DNA from 3 places in the Caldifermentibacillus hisashii genome. Region 1 is predicted to be linked to each of the others. Evidence: predicted binding sites of a transcription regulator. Region 1 holds the regulator's gene; each other region holds the start of a gene.
The links. Region 1 encodes CtsR, which represses protease genes until heat stress. Its sites were predicted from a motif close to ATGGTCAATAAAGGTCAAACA; they were not measured.

Region 1 (4,222 bases):
GCCTGACGAATTTCGTCCATTACTTTTTTGAGACGATCCTCAAATTCTCCGCGATATTTCGTTCCGGCAACAACGGTCCCCATATCTAAGGTCATTACCCGTTTATTACGTAAAATTTCCGGCACCTCATTGTTGACAATTTGTTGTGCCAGTCCTTCCGCAATCGCCGTTTTTCCGACACCGGGTTCACCAATTAAGACCGGGTTGTTTTTTGTTCGACGGCTTAATACTTCAATAACCCGTTGAATTTCTTTACTGCGACCAATAACAGGATCGAGATTGCCGTCCCTTGCCACTTGTGTTAAATCTCTGGCAAGACTATCCAAAGTTGGTGTGTTTACATTCGTTACACTCCCATTAGAAGCACCCGAATCACTGTTACCTAACAGCTGAAGAACTTGTTGCCGTGCTTTATTTAAACTTACGCCAAGATTGCTAAGTACACGTGCAGCCACACCTTCTCCTTCTCTAATTAACCCGAGAAGAATATGTTCCGTTCCGACATAGGAATGCCCGAGTTTTCTTGCTTCATCCATGGATAGTTCAATAACCTTTTTCGCTCTCGGCGTATATTGGGGAGTTTGTGTTAATTCTTTGCCAACACCAATTAAATTTTCCACTTCTTTTTGTATTTTTTCCGGAGTTAATCCAATTCCAAACAAAGCTTTAGCAGCAATCCCTTCACCTTCCCGGACTAATCCTAACAAAATATGTTCGGTCCCTACATTCACATGTTTTAAACGGATGGCTTCTTCCTGGGAAAGTGCCAATACCTTTTGTGCTCTTTCAGTAAATCGTCCAAATAGCATATATTTACCTCCTTATCAGTTGTTATTTTCCATTTGGAGGCGTTCACGAATCATCGTTGCCCTCCTTACATCTCGCTCAAATGGCCTAAGTCCTCCACCTGCATAAAGTTGTAAAAAACCGGGTTGTGTAAGAATCATTAACTCATTCAAAATATTCCTTGAGATATTTTTTATATATCCGATATCAATGCCAAGGCGCACATCGGACAGACATTGAGCCGCTTCCTTTGTTTCAATAATCCTGCTGTTCATTAGTACCCCTAATGAACGATAAATTTTATCTTCTAATTGAACACCGGATGTTTTAATAATCGCTTCTCTGGCCGCACGCTCCTGATTAACAATCTGTTGAACCACATCATTTAAGTCTATGATAATATCCTGTTCGGATTTTCCCAATGTAATTTGATTGGAAATTTGGAAGATATTGCCTAAAGCCTCGCTCCCTTCTCCATAAATCCCCCGGACAACTAAACCAAGTTGATTAATAGATGGAATCAACTGTCTCATTTGTTGTGTCATGACCAAACCGGGGAGATGCAGCATAACAGAAGCCCGAAGTCCTGTTCCAACATTTGTCGGACAACTTGTTAAATAACCACGCACTTCATTAAACGCATAATCCAAGTGCTGTTCAAGCTGGTCATCAACCGCATTAGCAAGATCAAGAGCTGCTTGTAATTGCAATCCTGATAAAATACATTGTATTCGAATATGATCCTCTTCATTAATCATAATACTAATTTCTTCATTTTGCGATAACAGACATGCACCGGTAATAGACTGATCGGCTAAACTTGGACTAATTAAATGTTTTTCCACTAACACTTGTTTCTGTAAAGGTTGAAGTTCTTCCATTTTTAACAATTCCGCATCTTTTAGCGGATGCAAATTTAAAAGTGGAATAACAGATTCAACTTGTTTTAGGACTTTGTCAGCTTCCTCTTTTGTAAAAATGGTTGGGAATAAGTAATCTTTTAAATTTCTTGCCAGACGAATTCTGGAAGTCAAAATAATGTCAGCCTGGGGACCATCTGCATTCATCCAGGAACTTATCGATTGATTTATAAACCGTTCGATTGACATAGTTTATTCGCCCCCCTCTTGCAATTGTTTCTCATAAAGGCGAATTTCATCCCTTACTTCAGCGGCTTTTTCAAATTCTTCCTTAGCAACTAAGGTTTGTAACGTTTCTTTTAAGATATCAATTTTCTTCCGGATGTTCAGGACTCCACCGGAACGTTGAGGGATTTTTCCATTATGTTTCCAATTTCCTCCATGGAGTCTTCTTAAAAGTGGATTTAATTGTTCTTGAAATGCTTTATAGCAATGTGCACATCCGAAACGTCCAATATTCAAAATTTGATTTAATGTCATTCCACATCTGTCACATTGAATAATTTCGCCGGATTGGATCGGATTATTTTGATTTAATTGTTCTATATTCGAGTTCAAATTGAATAATCCTGCTAATAAATTATTAATTGCAAATCCGGAAGTACCACTAATCATAAACTCTGTACCTTTTTCTTGTGCACAATGTTCACAAAGGTGTATTTCCGTTTTTTCCCCATTAATAATCTTTGTAAAATGCAAGGTTGCAGTCCTTTTTTGACACTCTTGACATATCAACTTAGTTCCCCTGCCTTATGATATTATTCATACTTTAGAGTTAATAACATTGCTTTTAAAATTCTTGCCCTTATTAAATCTCGTTCGGGCAAGTCTAAATAAATTACTGAACGATCCAGTGCACTTAACATTATTTTTTCTTCACGTTCATTAATAACTCCTTCTTTTCGTAATCGATTTATGATATCTGTAGCAGAAGATTGAGGAATTTGATTACCAATGATCGCAAACAATTGGTCGATAAGGTGTTTCTTACTATTCGGTCTAACTTTAATAATCCGAATATATCCGCCACCGCCACGTTTACTCTCAACTAAATAGCCGCGTTCAAGGGTAAATCTTGTATTAATAACGTAATTGATCTGTGAAGGAACACATTGAAATTTACTGGCAATCTCACTGCGTTTAATTTCTAATATTTCTTCTTCACTCATCTCTAATATTTGCTTTAAATATTCCTCAATGATATCCGAAATATTTCTCAAGGTTTCCTCCCTCCAAAAACCTCTTTGTATTATTTTCAAAAACAACAGAAGTTCCTATAATCAATTATATTATTAACTATTGACTTTGACTATATTTGACTTTAATTTATTATATATTTTTTTATTATGAATCGCAAACCAAATAACCATTTTCATTTATAATTTATTTGTTGCCTTTGAAAGTACCTTCTAAACATTGTTTACATAAAATAGCACATGATTTGATTGAAAAGTTGTCTTTCACGATGATTCCTTGAAAAATGCTAAACACATTTTTTGAGCGATAAGTTTTTGGGAAAGACTTTTTAAAGTCCGGGTAAAAGTTATTTCAATTTCTTGGGGTTTCGGGGAAATTATTCAGAGCATGAGACGTTTTCTAAGGTTTGAGATTATGAAAAATGGTTTCATTCTTTTTTTAAAACTGATTTTGGTAAATGTCATTGGCAAAAGAGATCTTAAGAAAGCATAAACTTGATTGGTAAATACTGCGATCCTTTTATGCCTTTATTCTTAAGATCTCTCCAAATCGAAACCTGAATTAACTTTTTTAAAACAGGGATATTTCTAAATTGATTTAATAATTAGTTTTTAACAATTTCCTGTCCACGAACATTCCATGTAAATGCAAAAACAACTGCTGCGAGTACACATGATATCGTTAACAATATAAAACCTGCGTTCCATCCCGCTGCATCTACAAGGACACCCATTAAAGCATTTGCAGTTACTGTGCCACCTAGGTATCCGAATAATCCGGTTAAACCAGCAGCGGTTCCTGCAGCTTTTTTAGGTACAAAATCAAGTGCTTGTAAACCAATTAACATAACAGGTCCGTAAATTAAAAATCCTATTGCAATTAGACAAGCCATATCAATAATCGGCTTTCCTGCTGGATTAAACCAGTACACAAGAACAGCAACTAAAACTCCAAGAATAAAGACAAAGCCTGCGGGTCCACGGCGCCCTTTAAATACCTTATCTGAAATCCAACCACATAATAACGTACCTGGAATACCAGCCCATTCATATAAGAAGTAGGCAATACTAGATTTATCCATATCAAAACCTTTTTCTTCACTTAAGTACATCGGTGCCCAGTCAAGAACGCCATAGCGTACAAAATAAACAAAAATATTCGCAAATGCTATCGCCCAAACCCACTTATTGTTTAATACATATTTAAATAAGATCTCCTTCGTTGTCAGCTCCTTTTCAAATGTTTCTCGCGTTTTTGTTGGATAATCATTTCGGTATTCTTCAATTGGAGGTAATCCAACAGATTGAGGAGTATCTCGA
Region 2 (4,222 bases), 1.4 Mb from region 1:
CACAAAAACTACATAATTGTTGATGAATAACAAAAATGTAGGACGTTCACCGGTATTTGTACACTTTTACTGAAAAAAATTTTCCTTTTTCACACTGCTTCAAAACAACTATCCATAACGACCTCCTCGTAAAATATACAGTGAAAACTTCAATCAGTGGGGAATCTACCTCACTGATTGTTAGTTGAGCCAATAAGGGATTTATGGGTACGCATTTCCCACCCTTGCTTCTTTGATTTATGCGGGAAGATTTAGTGACCGTTCATGCAGAGTACTTTTTCTCCTCACTCCTACTTTATATTCACTACTTTTTTCATTTTTCTCCTTCATAAATTATGCTAAAATATATTTATGTTTTGAAAGGAGCCTCGCAAATATGACAAAGACATTCACTGATTGGAGATTCCTGTTTGGACTTGCCATAGCCCATTTACTAATATTTTTCGCCTTTGATCAAGCAAAAGTTTTTTGGTATATCTTAACAGGCGCTATGCTTTTGTTAATTGCTTACTCGATTTTAAATGAAGATATTGATGATCAATTATCACTCGGACGCTATTTACTTTACGGAGTACTGTCCGGCTTTATGCTCTATGCTATTTTTTGGCTTGGCGATACCATTGTCCGCTTAATCAACTTTACTTATTTTAAAAATCAAATTACAAGTTTATATCATTTATATTCACCTAAAGTGATTTGGCATTTTATTGTTTTAGTACTGATTTTAATACCCGGTGAAGAATTTTTCTGGAGAGGATTTATTCTCAAGCGTTTGCTTAAAGACAACCAAATTTGGCCGGCTGTCATTGTATCTTCCTTCCTTTACGGTTTAGCACAATTATATTCAGGATCAATTGTACTTTTTATAGCCGCTTTCATAGCAGGAATCGTATGGGGAGCTCTTTATGCTTGGAAACGCAGCCTGCCGCTTGTTGTCATCTCACACTTAACTTTTGATTTACTATTGTTTGTCTTTTTTCCATTACGATAATAAAAATATAAGATTTTTTCGGCTTTGATGTATTCCTGTAGCTTTCCTTGTGCATTTATACTTAAAACTTAAAATTTTCCGCTACGTCGAATTTGCTTCCTTGCAAGTAATTTATACTTCCTTATCGTATAAAGAAGGTGTCCCGGTTACCCTGTCCTTTAACCGGGACACCTTTTTGGTATTATCGTATAATTAATAATAAAAGAAAAACTAGACTGATATAACCAAATAAAGGATATAAAAAAGACAGCAAAGTTCCGTAGTCCACCATGCTGATGGCAAATGCAACGGAAAGAATGGCCATTCCAATTGTTAATGTATTCCCCGGTATTTTCCTTTTCACAAACCGCTCTAAACCATATAAATTGCCGACAACCGATGTAAAAATCTCCCCGTAAATGACAATGATAAATAGGAAATGGAATGATGTGGCCAGGGTGTTCACCATGACAGCCATTGGAATTTGAAATTCGGTTAAAGATGGAAGCTGAACCAGGGTGACGTGACTTGAGATCAAAATCAATGTCAAGGCTAGTCCACCGATCACTCCCCCCCTTTTCACAGTCTTCTTATCACCGATTTCGGTGGCAGCCGGTACAAGTACAGCTGTTGCCAAGGAAATATTAAATGCAGCATAAGCAAAACTATCAATAATTGCCCCCCATGTAAAATGAAATCCTTTTGCAACATTTCCCATAAAGTCAGGTAAATGGAAAGCAAGATACGCTAACAGAAAACTAAATAATATTAAAACAGGAACGACAAGCGTATTAACCCAAACCAGCCCCCTTGTCCCAATCAAAAGTACAATTAACGTAAAAATGATGGTAATAAGGATTCCAGCCATTTTAGGTAAATGCAATTGTTCCTGAAACACACTTCCCGCCCCGCTTAACATGACAGATGTTACCCCTACTAACATGACAAACATGATAAGATTAATCACCGGTGCGAAATATGGTCCAAAAATATGTACATTTAATTGTTGAAAACTCCTCGCCTGCAATTCGATCGCCAATAACATGATTTTTACACCAAAACCGATAAAACAAAGGCCGGAAATACAGATACCAATCAAACCCATAAAACCATATTGGGAGAAGAACTCAACAATTTCTTTACCGGTTGCAAATCCTGCCCCAACAATCGTTCCTACATAGATAAAGGCCAATTGAAAAGACTTTTTCCAACTCACCAAACTCCCCCCTCCCTTCATCTTATGCCAAGGAGGACAAGGAAAGAACGGTACGAAATATTTCACAAATAGGTATTTCATCCATCGAAGTACTTGTATCTGACAAGAAAGAACGATACAAACTTTTCACTGTTTATTTAAAATTTTTATGGCAAAATACTTGAAAGTCAAAGATGGTCAAAGTATAATATAGTCAGAAGGTCAAGGATAGTCAAAGTCAAACAACTGACAGGTTATATACTTCATAAAGAAAACTCGGCGACTGCCGAGCCTTTAGGTGAGAGCAGAGCCGTAGTTCAGCGAAAAAACATTTTCGCTTGCGAGGTAATGCTACCGAAGTCTTTCAGTGCACTTATGCGTTAGGAAAGTAGAAATTGAAAAATTTATACTTTCCTATTAGCTAAATAAAAATAGATAATTCTTTTAGTAAGGAGGTTTGCACGATGTTATGTCAAAAATGTCATAAAAATGAGGCAAACATTCATTTACAATTTTACGTAAATGGAAAACAAACTGAATATGCTTTATGTCAAAAATGCTATCAAGAGGAACAAGAAAAATTAAATTCTTCTTTGAAAAATTTCATGGGAAATGCAAACCCGTTTTCACAAATGTTTGGAGGTTTTGTTCCGTTTGGCAGCCCAATTGATGGTCAAAATGGGGTAAAAACGCTAACTCGGCAAACATCCGGCGGTCGTGGTGGCTTCCTTGATCAATATGGAAAAAACTTAAATCTTGAGGCAGAAAATGGCAAAATTGACCCGGTTATTGGTCGGGATGAAGAAATTAAAAAAGTAATTGAAATTTTGAACCGTCGTAACAAAAATAACCCGGTGTTAATCGGAGAACCTGGCGTTGGTAAAACAGCAGTTGTAGAAGGTTTAGCCTTAAAAATTGTTGCAGGCGATGTTCCGATGAAACTTCGGGGAAAACAAGTTTACCTGCTCGATGTCGCATCCCTCGTTGCCAACACCGGTATACGCGGACAATTTGAAGAACGAATGAAACAATTAATTGCCGAAGTACAAAATCGACCGGAAGTGATTCTGTTTATCGACGAAATTCATTTGATTGTCGGTGCCGGTTCTGCGGAAGGTTCCATGGATGCAGGAAATATTTTAAAACCAGCTCTTTCCAGAGGTGAACTGCAATTAATTGGTGCAACAACCTTGAAAGAGTATCGTCAAATTGAAAAAGATGCAGCTTTGGAACGGCGTTTTCAACCGGTTCAAGTTCATGAACCTTCAGTCGATGAAACAATTACAATATTGATGGGATTGAAACCGAAGTATGAAGAATATCATCAAGTAAAATACTCTGACGAAGCCGTTCGTGCTTGTGTCAACTTGTCTCATCGCTATATTCAAGACCGCTACTTACCGGACAAAGCGATTGACTTACTTGACGAAGCCGGTTCTAAATTGAATCTCGAATCAAAAACATTAACACCGGCTTATATTGAAGAACGCTTAAAACAAATTGCCGAAGAAAAACAACAAGCCCTACAAGCTGAAAACTATGAACTGGCTGCAAAATTACGTGATGAAGAACAAACACTGGAAAATCAGGGCAGCCAAGCAAAAGATGCAGCTACACCAATTATCAATGTTGATTTGATTCAACAAATTGTTGAGGAAAAAACCGGTATCCCGGTTGGCAAAATCCAAGCCGATGAACAACAAAAATTAAAACATATTGAAGAAAACTTAGCTGCAAAAGTAATTGGTCAGGCCGATGCGGTTCGTCAAGTAGCTAAAGCCATTCGCCGCAGTCGGGCCGGATTAAAAGCAAAAAACCGTCCAATCGGTTCGTTCCTCTTTATCGGTCCTACCGGTGTTGGGAAAACTGAATTGGCCAAAACCCTTGCCGAAGAATTATTTGGTACAAAAGACGCAATGATTCGCTTGGACATGAGTGAATATATGGAAAAACACAGCGTCTCTAAATTAATCGGTTCACCGCCTGGCTATGTTGGTCATGAAGAAGCAGGTCAATTAACGGAAAAAGTCCGGAGAAATCCGTATAGCTTAATATTA
Region 3 (4,222 bases), 1.9 Mb from region 1:
AAATGGTACTCTTTACCATAGAAATTAGTAAAAATGACAAATGTTTGGATATAATTCGCCTTTTTAGAGGATAGTATGGCGGCTATCCTCTTTAAATTTACTGCCAAGGCTGTGAGCTTGGCTTGTAAGCCCATGCTTTTTAGACCGTACCATTTGGCACGATCTAACCCGTGGAAATTCTTCATTTCGCCATTTTTCCCTTCTTGGCATGCTCTTTTTTTATACTTCTCTTTAAATCCCTCCGATTTCTGTTGTTGACTATACTCATAAAATTCTGGGGTGTTGATTCCGATCCCTAATACTTTCCCGACTGTTTTTCCGGTTATGCAAACTTCTCGCATTGGGCAATTTCTACATTGTTCTCTGTCAAAATAGTAATTATACGTTTCTTTTCCACATTTTCTTATGTAGTGTTTCTTTTTGATTGTTTTGTTTCCTTGACTACAGAACCACTCGTCAGAATCTTTGTTATAACTGAATCTTTCTTCGTCTATGCGATATGCAGCTTCACTTACAGGGATGTATGCCTTTGCTTTAAGTTCAGAGATTTTGTCTAAGATTGGCTTTTTAAAATAGGCTTTATCACCGTACACTTCTGGTATTTTTATTCTCGTTTTCTTGGTTAACTCTAATAATTCATCAAACTTCGTGCCATCCACATAAGCTCCATTACCAGTATGTACAGCTGTAATTATTCGATCTTCTGTTGTCATCATAAATTCCGTTTTATAACCAAAGAAAGGATCATTTTTGCTTTTATACCCTATTCTCGCTTCTTGGTCGACAATCGATCGTACCCCTCTTTGCTCTATAAACTTCGGGTCTGCTAAAATTTCTTTCGCATTATTAACGAGTGCTTTTGTTTCAGGTGCTTTCTCTAGTTCAACTAGTTCTTCTACCTTTGATACCGTTTCTTCAAGATAGGACTTCATTGTTTTTCTAGCTTCATCATGGTTTTCTATTTCTTTATAATCAGGGATTTCTTGGTTGATTTCACTTGGTATTTCTCCGTTTTCTTCTTTAACCGTTTTAAAGATTTTTTTCGCTAATTGTTTCATGACTCGTTCCGGTCTATATTTTTTGGTGTTGGCTTCTGTATGAGTGGAATCAATCGTTATACCAGAAACCTTTTGTAAAATTCCTTTTTCAATGCATTGGTTTATGATTTCAATAATAATTTCATCTATGGTGAGATTGCCTTCTAATCTACTTTTACGAAATTTTGTCAAAAGACTTGGGTGAGGGAGGTCGTCTTCCGGATTGATTCCTAAAAAATACATATATGCAAGGTTTAATGAGCAATTTTCTATAACTTTCTCATCAGATAAGTCATAGAGTTTTTGTAACACCAAGATTTTAACCATAAGTTCGGGCTCTTTTGCTGGCCTTCCATATTCTTTACAGTAAGTTTTTTCAAGCATTTTATTGATAAAACTAAAATCTACTTCATCTCTTAATAATTTAAGTGTATGATTTTCAGGAATTTTATCGTATAATATGGAATAGATGCTTAATTGATTATCTTTTTCTTTAAGCATGATAGATACCCCCAGTTTGGTTTTGGTTTGTAGTATAACTTTATTATACCAAATATTGGGGGTATTTTTTTCAATTTATTATACATATAATTATTTCGAATTTTCAGATTGACTTTTTCAGTGGCCCCGGAGCACTTTCGTAAGCCATCGCAACCAAATGCAACACGGTAAGTTGGGAAATACTGGTATTTATGAGTAAAATAAATTTATCTGTTCAAGGCTTCAGGAGAGTGATAAAATGATAAATGTTGAATAAAAGGAAAATAGGTGAGAAAATAAATGAGAACGATTATTATATCCGTATTGACCGGAATGCTATTACTATTAACGAGCTGCTCGCTTAATGATTTAACCGGAGAAAATAAGCAAAGTAACAACAATCATCAGGCAAATGAACAAACAACCGAAAATGACCAGTCAAATTCACCGGAAAACGCTGATGAAAATGATGGCACAATAAAATTAGATAAGAAGTACTTTAATATCGTTGCAGAACAAGATGGAAAAGAAGTCATTCAAAATGTGGATAATCTATTAATTCTTGTAAACAAACAATCCGCTTACTTACCGGCAGATTATGTTCCGGCTAATCTTGTCAGACCTAATGTTCGGTTTTTAGATATCGAAAAGAGCTATTTAAAGGAAGAAGCTGCTCGTGCTTTGGAAAAAATGTTTCAACAAGCTGAAGTTGAAGGAATTTCCTTGTATGCTGTATCCGGTTATCGTTCCTATACGCGACAAACGGAAGTCTTTCAAAGAGAAGTTGAAGCAAAAGGTGAAGAAAAAGCAGTGGAAGCTGTTGCCATACCTGGACAAAGTGAACATCAAACCGGACTTGCCATGGATATTTCGGCAGAGAGTGCAAATCTTGATTTAGTAGAGTCCTTTGAAAGCACCCCTGAAGGCACATGGCTGAGAGAAAATGCTCATAAATTCGGTTTTATCTTACGCTATCCAAAAGGAAAAGAAGCAATCACCGGATATCAATATGAGCCTTGGCATTTCCGCTATGTTGGAGAAGAAACGGCAAAAATTATTTATGAAAACGATTGGACATTGGAAGAATTTTTCCAAAATGCAAAAGCCGTTTAGACATTGAACCGTGTAATGTTTCGCATTGAAATATACCTGCAGTTTCATTATTTAGTTTTTTTGAAAGTGGTGAGAATGAGTGGATAACGGTGAAAAAATAGAAGAGAAAAATACCGAAAATAAAACCGATTCTGTTGATCCAAATAAATACATGAAAATAAAGAAATTTCATTTTATTATACTAATTTTCCTTATCGTAATACTTACGACAGGAATGACCGCTTTTGTCCTTTCTTTTGGGGATGAAAAGGTAGTGGAGAAAATTCAAATTCAGGATCGGAAAGATTTTACAAAACTATATGAAACATTTGAAAGCATCAAAGCCAATTATATTCATAAAGTGGATGATAAAAAATTAATAGAAGGGGCCATTAACGGGATGGTGGAATCTCTAGGGGACCCTTATTCGGACTATATGACATCCGCAGAAACAGAAGAATTCAATGAGACCATTTCGTCCTCTTTTGAAGGTATTGGCGCACAGGTCGAACAAAAGGATGATCATATCGTTATTGTTGCTCCAATTAAAGGTTCACCGGCAGAAAAAGCAGGACTTAAGGCTAATGATATCATCCTTGAAGTGGATGGAAAAAGTATTCAAGGAATGAGTTCCAATGAAGCTGTTTCCCTAATCCGCGGTGAAAAAGGAACGAAAGTCAATTTGAAAATTTCTCGTCCGGGGGTTACTGACCCAATTGAATTGAGTATCACTCGTGACGTTATCCCGGTCGAAACGGTTTATAGCGAGATGCTGGATGGTCAAATTGGAAAAATACAGATCACTATGTTTTCTGAACGAACCTATACGGAACTCGTATCACACATCAATGAGTTGAAAAAGCAAGGAATGAAAGGACTAATTTTAGACTTACGACAAAATCCAGGAGGCTTACTGGATCAAGCAATTGAAATTTCTAGTTTATTTGTGCCGAATGGGAAAGTCATCTATCAAATGGAAAAAAATGATGGTAAAAAAGTCCGTCAATTGTCAAATCAGAAGGAACCTTTTAATATTCCTCTAGTTGCTGTTGTAGATGGCGGAAGTGCGAGTGCATCGGAAATATTAGCCGGTGCTTTGAAGGAATCAGCAGGGGTACCAATTGTCGGTGAAAAAACTTTTGGAAAAGGGACCGCACAAACGGCTGCTAGTTACAATGACGGCTCCACCTTGAAATTGACGACCGCAAAATGGTTAACACCAAGCGGAAAGTGGATAAATGAGCAAGGAATTGTACCGGATTATGAAGTGAAAATGCCGGAATATGCGAATTTAACTTATGTTGATCCCGGAGTCGAGTTGAAAAAGAAAAGTATAAATGAACAAGTTTCAACCATTGAAAAAATGCTTGAGGCTCTTGGATATCAACCGGGCACCATTGACGGCGCTTTTGATGATGAGACAGAAGCAGCAGTCATCAAATTTCAAAAGGATCACGGATTGGAACAAACAGGGGTTGTAACCGGTGATACAACCGTTCAAATTATGGAGGCATTGCGAAATAAACTAATTGCGGAAGACCCGCAAATCGCAAAATCAGTGGAAATATTAAACGAAAAAATAAAGTAAACACGGCAAACTAAAAGGGGCAGCC

Region 2: a site for CtsR is predicted at 2,384-2,404, ahead of NSQ14_RS07055 (ATP-dependent Clp protease ATP-binding subunit). Genes of this name have one in related genera too.
Region 3: a site for CtsR is predicted at 1,784-1,804, ahead of NSQ14_RS10135 (D-Ala-D-Ala carboxypeptidase VanY). Genes of this name have one in related genera too.

The regions. Positions count from the first base shown of each region.
Region 1 covers NZ_CP155467.1:110,027-114,248, reverse strand. Annotated here, with positions in the region: gene clpC (ATP-dependent protease ATP-binding subunit ClpC) at 1-809, opposite strand, end outside; gene NSQ14_RS00535 (protein arginine kinase) at 825-1,895, opposite strand; gene NSQ14_RS00530 (UvrB/UvrC motif-containing protein) at 1,899-2,441, opposite strand; gene NSQ14_RS00525 (CtsR family transcriptional regulator) at 2,465-2,926, opposite strand; gene glpT (glycerol-3-phosphate transporter) at 3,508-4,222, opposite strand, start outside.
Region 2 covers NZ_CP155467.1:1,497,648-1,501,869, reverse strand. Annotated here, with positions in the region: gene NSQ14_RS07070 (YkvS family protein) at 1-30, shown strand, start outside; gene NSQ14_RS07065 (CPBP family intramembrane glutamic endopeptidase) at 377-991, shown strand; gene NSQ14_RS07060 (YkvI family membrane protein) at 1,173-2,186, opposite strand; gene NSQ14_RS07055 (ATP-dependent Clp protease ATP-binding subunit) at 2,630-4,222, shown strand, end outside.
Region 3 covers NZ_CP155467.1:2,143,180-2,147,401, reverse strand. Annotated here, with positions in the region: partial or broken gene NSQ14_RS10140 (IS1182 family transposase) at 30-1,538, opposite strand; gene NSQ14_RS10135 (D-Ala-D-Ala carboxypeptidase VanY) at 1,818-2,630, shown strand; gene NSQ14_RS10130 (S41 family peptidase) at 2,710-4,197, shown strand.